One region of the Pseudocitrobacter sp. CD920760 genome, then DNA from elsewhere that is predicted to be linked to it. Evidence: predicted binding sites of a transcription regulator. Region 1 holds the regulator's gene; the other holds the start of a gene.

Region 1 (4,217 bases):
GCGAAAATATCTGCATACCTATGATGAAGCGGTGCCGTGGAATCAGGTGCCGGGAACCTTTACCCCGTGGCAACCGCTGCCTGAGCCGACCGACGTGCTGTTCTATGAAGGGCTGCACGGCGGCGTGGTCACGCCGCATCATGATGTGGCAAAGCATGTCGATTTACTGGTGGGTGTGGTGCCAATCGTAAACCTGGAGTGGATCCAGAAGATGATCCGCGACACCAGCGAGCGGGGTCACTCCCGCGAGGCGGTGATGGATTCCGTGGTCCGTTCGATGGAAGATTACATCAACTACATCACCCCGCAGTTCTCGCGCACGCATCTCAACTTCCAGCGTGTGCCAACGGTCGATACCTCCGATCCCTTCGCCGCCAAAGGCATTCCGTCGCTGGATGAGAGCTTTGTGGTGATCCACTTCCGCAATCTCGATAATATCGATTTCCCGTGGCTGCTGGCGATGTTGCAGGGCTCGTTTATCTCGCATATGAATACGCTGGTAGTGCCCGGCGGCAAGATGGGGCTGGCGATGGAATTGATCATGACGCCGCTGGTGCAGCGGTTGATGGAAGGGAAGAAGATTGGGTGAAGGGTGCAGGCTGGGCCCCTCACCCCGGCCCTCTCCCGCAGGGAGAGGGAGAAAATCAGCGCAGAACCTGAACACCGCACGGTCAGTCCCCTCTCCCTGCGGGAGAGGGTTAGGGTGAGGGGTGTCTCAACTTACCCCTCCACCACCTCATAAGAATGGGTAATGTTCACCGCTTTGCCCAGCATCAGCGCCACTGAACAATATTTCTCAGCGGACAAGTCCACCGCACGGGACACCGCCGCATCTTTCAGCTCTTTGCCGGTCACAATGAAGTGCAGATTAATGTGCGTGAATAGACGTGGCGCTTCTTCGCGGCGTTCAGACGTCAGTTTAACTTCACAATCGGTCACGTCGTAACGGCCCTTTTGCAGAATAGACACCACGTCGATGGCGCTACAGCCGCCCGCTGCCATCAGCACGATTTCCATCGGGCTTGGCGCTTTATCACCTGAGTTGCCATCCATCAAAATCTGGTGCCCGGAAGCCGACTCACCCAGGAAGGTTAACCCTTCAACCCATTTCACACGCGCTTGCATAATTGTCACTCCAGAGTTGCAAATTTATTGTCAGATTACGCGCACATAACAAATCTCGCAACGGAAGTAGACCTGGGTCATGCTGAAGCGAGACACCAGGAGACACACGGCAAAAGCTATGCTAAAACAGTCGGGATGCTACAGAGATACATAAACGTACTGCATGTATGCAGAGGACATCACATACTGGTCGCGACAATCTTTGACGACCAACTTCCCAGGTAGAGGGAAGGATATTATTTCAACCAGTGGCTGCCTGATTTATGCCGCTGGCGATAGCTTATAACAGAGGATAACCGCGCATGGTGCTTGGCAAACCGCAAACAGACCCGACTCTCGAATGGTTCTTGTCTCATTGCCACATTCATAAGTACCCATCGAAGAGCACGCTGATTCACCAGGGTGAAAAAGCGGAAACGCTGTACTACATCGTTAAAGGCTCCGTGGCAGTACTCATCAAGGATGAGGAAGGCAAAGAGATGATCCTTTCCTACCTCAACCAGGGCGATTTCATCGGTGAACTGGGCCTGTTTGAAGAAGGCCAGGAACGTAGCGCCTGGGTTCGGGCGAAAACCGCCTGTGAAGTGGCTGAAATCTCCTATAAGAAATTCCGTCAGCTCATCCAGGTTAACCCGGATATCCTGATGCGTCTCTCGTCTCAGATGGCGCGCCGTCTGCAGGTCACCTCTGAGAAAGTGGGCAACCTGGCGTTCCTCGACGTTACCGGTCGTATCGCGCAGACGCTGCTGAATCTGGCAAAACAGCCGGATGCTATGACCCACCCGGACGGTATGCAGATCAAAATCACCCGTCAGGAAATCGGTCAGATCGTCGGCTGCTCTCGTGAAACCGTGGGTCGTATCCTGAAGATGCTGGAAGATCAGAACCTGATCTCCGCACACGGTAAAACGATCGTCGTTTACGGCACGCGTTAATCCCGTCTGACGGCGTATTGTTCGCGCAATACGCCGTTTTTGTCTCGTATGTGGCGCAGGCTGATTTACCATCCGGAAGTCAACTATGCACTGCGGCAAACGCTGGTGTTATGTTTGCCGGTCGCCGTCGGCCTGATTCTTGGCCAGCTTCAACACGGCTTACTGTTCTCTTTAGTGCCTGCCTGCTGCAACATCGCCGGGCTGGATACTCCCCATAAACGTTTCTTCAAACGCCTGATTATCGGTGGGTCGCTGTTCGCCGGTTGCAGCCTGATTGTGCAACTGCTGTTGGCCGATGATATCCCGCTGCCGTTTATTCTCACCGGTCTGGCGATGGTGCTGGGCGTTACCGCCGAAATCAGCGCCCTGCACGGGCGATTGCTTCCGGCCTCGCTAATTGCCGCGATTTTTACCCTGAGCCTGGCGGGCAATATGCCCATCTGGGAACCGTTACTGATCTACGCGCTCGGCACGCTGTGGTACGGGTTGTTCAACTGGTTTTGGTTCTGGCTGTGGCGTGAACAACCGCTACGCGAGTCGTTAAGCCTGCTTTACCGCCAACTGGCGGAGTACTGCGAAGCCAAATATAGCCTGCTGACGCAACATACCGACCCCAATACCGCCCTGCCGCCGTTGCTTAATCGTCAGCAGAAAGTGGTCGATCTGATTTCCCAGTGCTATCAGCAGATGCACATGCTGGCGGCCAATCAGCACAATGATTACAAGCGCCTGCTGCGCGCCTTCCAGATGGGGCTGGATTTGCAGGAGCACATTTCGGTGAGTCTGCACCAGCCGGAAGAGGTGCAAAAACTGGTCGAGCGCAGCCACGCCGAAGCGGTGATTCGCTGGAACGCGCAAACCGTCGCCGCGCGCCTGCGGGTCATGGCCGATGATATTCTCTATCACCGCTTCCCGACGCGCTTCAACATGGATAAGCAAATTGGCGCGCTGGAGAAAATTGCCCGCCAGCATCCCGATAACCCGGTTGGGCAATTCTGCGCCTGGCACTTCAGCCGCATCGCCAAAGTGTTGCGTTCGCAGCGTCCGCTTTATCCGCGTAATCTGATGGCTGATAAAGAGCGCCGTCTGCCGCTGTTCCCGGCGCTGAAAAGCTATCTGTCGCTGAAATCGCCCGCGCTGCGTAATGCCGCACGTTTAAGCGTGATGCTGAGCATCGCCAGCCTGATGGGCGCAGCGCTGCATCTGCCAAAACCCTACTGGATCTTAATGACCGTGCTGTTGGTGACGCAAAACGGTTACGGCGCGACGCGCGTGCGTATCTTCCACCGTGCGGCGGGCACCCTGGCGGGGCTGGTGATTGCCGCCGCCACACTGCATTATCACTTCCCGGAAGGGTTTGCGCTGGCCGCGATGCTGGTGATCACCCTGATAAGCTATCTGATCATTCGTAAAAGCTACGGCTGGGCGACGGTGGGTTTCACCATTACGGCGGTATATACCCTGCAATTGCTGACGCTCAACGGCGAGCAGTTTATCGTCGCGCGTTTCGCCGACACCATTATTGGCTGCCTGATTGCCTTCGGCGGCATGCTGTGGCTGTGGCCGCAGTGGCAAAGCGGCCTGCTGCGGAAAAATGCGCACTCTGCGCTGGAAGCGGATCAGGAAGCGATCCAGTTAATTTTGAGTGACGACCCTTCCGCGGAAAAACTGGCGTATCAACGTATGCGCGTCAACCAGGCGCATAACGCCTTGTTTAACTCGCTCAATCAGGCGATGCAGGAACCGGGCTTTAATACGCACTATCTGGAAGATATGAAACTGTGGGTGACGCACAGCCAGTTCATCGTCGAACATATCAACGCCATGACCACGCTGGCGCGTGAGCACGACACGCTCTCGCCGGAGCTGATGCAACGTTATCTGGAATCGTGTGAAGTCGCCCTGCAACGCTGCCAGCAACGTCTGGAGTATGATGAATCGGGCAGCAGCGGGGATGTGAACATCATGGAGTCGCCGGATACGCTGTCCCACGGGCCACTCAGCACCATGGAACAGCATCTCCAGCGTATTCTGGGCCATCTCAACACCATGCACACCATTTCATCGGTGGCATGGCGTCAGCGGCCACGGCACGGTATCTGGCTAAACCGCCATATCAACTGACGACTTTCGCCACCGCCTGTGCAAAGCGCGTCA
Region 2 (4,217 bases), 2.2 Mb from region 1:
ACGTTTCTAGCGCCACTTTCAGAGATGCCATCGATTCCATATCCAGGTGGTTGGTCGATTCATCTACCAACAACACGTCCGGTTTTTCCGTCATCCGTCTATCAAACAACGTGCGGTATTCCCAACAACCGAAAAAGTACCCTCACCGATTTCTTGATATCAAGCTGAATACAACAACATATAGTAATTATATTTATTTCCCAGGGAACCAACATAAACTGAGTCTATTGATTTTTGTCAGGACTACTAACGACCGCTTTTGCCACGTTAAAATTATGGTGATATGCTCAGCCGTGAGCGCCTCAGCGACAAACCTAATCTCAATATCTGCAAATGAGGTAACCATGTTAAATTTCATTTTAAAGTCGATAGGGCTTTATTTAGTCTTTTTTTGCATAGCCTGCCTTACTTTATTTATTGCCAGCACGTTTTTGGATATAGAAAAGATGGCATTGGTAATATACGACCATCTACATATTCATTACAACCTGTATAATAAAATTTATGATTTCAATCCTGCACTGGGCGATATTATTATCATCTGGGCAGTATTTCTGCCTTTATTTTCTTTATTGTTATATTACGCATTTGCAATATATAAAAACCGAATTAAAAAATAGATTCACACCGTAAGCCATATCGGATTGAGATACTGTAAACAATCAAACGCCTGGAAAATGATAAAAAAAGCTGGCAGGAAAATTTTCCCAGCCAGCTTCTCAAATGGTCAGAAAACCTTACTCGATACCCTTACTACGCAGGTAATCTTCGTAATTACCGGTGAAGTCAATCACGCGCTCCGGCGTAATTTCAATCACACGCGTCGCCAGCGAGCTCACAAATTCACGGTCGTGAGAAACAAAGATCAGCGTGCCCGGATACATTTCCAGCGCCATGTTCAACGATTCAATGGATTCCATATCCAGGTGGTTGGTCGGTTCATCCATGACCAGCACGTTCGGTTTTTCCATCATCAGTTTACCGAACAGCATGCGACCTTTCTCACCACCGGAAAGTACTTTTGCCGGTTTCTTGATATCGTCCTGGCTGAACAGCAGGCGACCGAGGATGCTGCGCACCGCTTGTTCGTCGTCGCCTTCCTGTTTCCACTGGCTCATCCATTCGAAGACGGTCAGGTCATTTTCAAATTCGAATTCATGATCCTGCGCGTAGTAGCCGATTTGCGCGTTTTCGGACCATTTCACCGTACCGTGATCCGGCGTTAAATCACCGACCAGGGTTTTCATCAGCGTGGATTTACCGACGCCGTTGGTCCCCAGGATCGCGAGTTTCTCGCCCACTTCCAGCAGCAGGTTAACGCCTTTAAACAGCGGGCCGTTATCAAAGCCTTTGCTGAGGGCTTCCACTTCCAGCGCGTTACGGAACAACTTCTTGTCCTGCTCAAAACGAATGAACGGGTTCTGACGGCTCGACGCTTTGACTTCGTCGAGTTTGATTTTATCAATCTGACGCGCGCGGGACGTTGCCTGGCGAGATTTAGAGGCGTTGGCGCTAAAGCGGCTAACGAAGGATTGCAGGTCAGCAATCTGCGCTTTTTTCTTGGCGTTATCGGCCAGCAGACGTTCACGTGCCTGGGTGGCAGCGGTCATGTATTCGTCGTAGTTACCGGCGTAGACGCGCAGCTCACCGTAGTCGAGATCTGCCATGTGGGTGCAGACCATGTTCAGGAAGTGACGGTCGTGCGAAATGATGATCATGGTGCTGTCGCGTTCGTTCAGCACCTGCTCCAGCCAGCGAATGGTGTCGATGTCCAGGTTGTTGGTCGGTTCATCGAGCAGCAGGATGTCCGGGTTAGAGAACAGCGCCTGCGCCAGAAGCACACGCAGTTTCCAGCCAGGTGCGACCTCGCTCATTGGGCCGTAATGCTGTTCCAGCGGAATCCCCACGCCCAGCAGCAATTCACCGGCGCGCGCTTCGGCGGAATAACCGTCCATTTCACCGTAGAGCACTTCGAGGTCGGCCACTTTATAGCCATCTTCTTCGCTCATTTCCGGCAGCGCATAGATGCGGTCGCGCTCTTGTTTAACTTCCCACAGCTCACCGTGTCCCATGATGACCGTATCCAGAACGCTGAACTCTTCGAAGGCGAACTGATCCTGACGCAGCTTACCGATGCGCTCATTCGGGTCGAGAGAGACGTTGCCCAGCGTCGGCTCAAGGTCGCCGCCGAGGATTTTCATAAAGGTGGATTTGCCGCTCCCGTTAGCGCCAATCAGGCCGTAACGGTTGCCGCCGCCAAATTTGACGGAGATGTTTTCGAACAGCGGCTTACTGCCAAACTGCATGGTAACGTTGCTGGTAACTAACACGGAAGTATCCTGAGGAATGTGACAAACCGCCTATTATGCCACAATTCCGAATTAAAATCGCCCGCCTTCGTAACGCGCTAAACTGTCACCTAAGTGAAAAAAATGTGATTTCGTACACATCTGAATTCCCTGTTGCCGGGAATGCACATATAATGCGCTTCCATCATACATCCGATTTTCCAACCACAGCCTGAGTGGCACTGATATCTCGAACAACATGAACATGAAATTAACAACACTTTTCGCTGCGGCGCTTGCAGTCGTTGGCTTCTGTAAAACCGCATCCGCAGTGACATATCCGTTACCGACGGATGGTAGTCGTGTCATTGGTCAGAATCAGGTGATCACCATCCCTGAAAACAACAAGCAGCCGCTGGAATACTTTGCGGCGCAGTATCAGATGGGTCTTTCCAACATGCTGGAAGCTAACCCGGGCGTGGATACGTATCTGCCGAAAGGCGGCACCGTGCTGACCATTCCGCAGCAGCTGATTCTGCCGGATACCGTGCATGAAGGTATCGTCATCAACAGCGCGGAAATGCGTCTGTACTACTACCCGAAAGGCACTAACACGGTCATCGTGCTGCCAATCGGTATCGGCCAGTTGGGTAAAGACACTCCGATTAACTGGACCACCAAAGTAGAACGCAAGAAAGCGGGCCCGACATGGACCCCAACGGCGAAAATGCACGCGGAATATCGCGCGGCGGGTAACCCACTGCCAGCAGTGGTTCCGGCTGGCCCGGATAACCCGATGGGTCTGTACGCGCTGTACATCGGTCGCCTGTATGCGATTCACGGCACTAACGCCAACTTTGGTATCGGCCTGCGCGTGAGCCACGGTTGTGTGCGTCTGCGTAACGAAGACATCAAGTTCCTGTTCGAAAGCGTGCCGGTCGGTACCCGCGTACAGTTTATTGATGAACCCGTGAAAGCAACCACAGAACCGGATGGCAGCCGCTTCATCGAAGTTCACAACCCGCTGTCAGTGACCGAAGCGCAGTTTGAAGGCGGTGAAACCGTTCCGGTTACGCTGAACTCTACGGTGCAGAAAGTGACTTCCCAGTCTGATGTAGACCAGGACGTGCTGAATCAGGCGATTCAGAACCGCGCCGGTGTACCGATTCGTCTGAACTGATTCGGTTCAGATACAAAAATGGCGAAGCTGATGCTTCGCCATTTTTTTTGGGGTAATCCCCTCACCCATTATTCACCATCACAAACCCGCCATGATCATAGCGATAATGGCAGTGCGCATACTCCAGCGGCGTACCGTCTTCCAGATAAATAACTTGCTCCAGCTCCAGCACCGGATCGGTCTCGTCGCAGTTGAGATACTCTTTGTCGCGAGCATCCGGCTTACAGGCGCGCACCACGCGATAAGAGCCCATCATCTTTAAGCCCAGCGTTTCGCGCACGTAGCGGAAAACCGAACTTTCCAGATGTGATTTATTGAGCCCAGGCACCAGCGCGACCGGCATTACCGTCATATCCAGCGAAATCGGTTCACCGTTCACTAAACGCAAGCGAATAAAATCATAGACTGGCGCATCGGCACTCATCAGCAGCGAGGCTTGCTCTTTTTCATTCGGGAAGCGCACCTCAAAGGCAATCACCTGGCTTGTCACCTCGCCGAGGTGCCGCCAGGTTTCCGTTGCGCCGAAATAGTCGCTGCCCGCGACATCCCACTGCGAAAGCTGGCGGAAGTTTTTTCGCACAAACGTCCCCTGCCCCTGACGCGCATAGATAATGCCTTCAACAATCAGCTGGCGCATCGCCTGCTGAATGGTCATGCGGCTGGTGTTGAATTCAGCCGCCAGCGCCAGCTGATCGGGCAGCGGCTCCGTCGCCGGATAACGCTGGCTCAGAATACGCTGCTTAATTTCC

Evidence for each region. Region 1 encodes CRP, which controls carbon source genes, mostly activating them, when cyclic AMP is high. Its sites were predicted from a motif close to ATGTGANNNNNNTCACAT; they were not measured.
Region 2: a site for CRP is predicted at 2,433-2,450, ahead of ldtB (L,D-transpeptidase). Genes of this name have one in related genera too.

What each region holds. Positions count from the first base shown of each region.
Region 1 covers NZ_CM173490.1:4,766,139-4,770,355, forward strand. The annotation lists gene AC1MKH_RS22520 (phosphoribulokinase) at 1-589, shown strand, start outside; gene AC1MKH_RS22525 (OsmC family protein) at 721-1,125, opposite strand; gene crp (cAMP-activated global transcriptional regulator CRP) at 1,428-2,060, shown strand; gene AC1MKH_RS22535 (YccS/YhfK family putative transporter) at 2,109-4,184, shown strand; gene argD (bifunctional acetylornithine/succinyldiaminopimelate transaminase) at 4,177-4,217, opposite strand, start outside.
Region 2 covers NZ_CM173490.1:1,677,525-1,681,741, reverse strand. The annotation lists gene AC1MKH_RS07670 (ABC-F family ATPase) at 738-2,330, opposite strand; gene ldtB (L,D-transpeptidase) at 2,548-3,468, shown strand; gene AC1MKH_RS07660 (GntR family transcriptional regulator) at 3,530-4,217, opposite strand, start outside.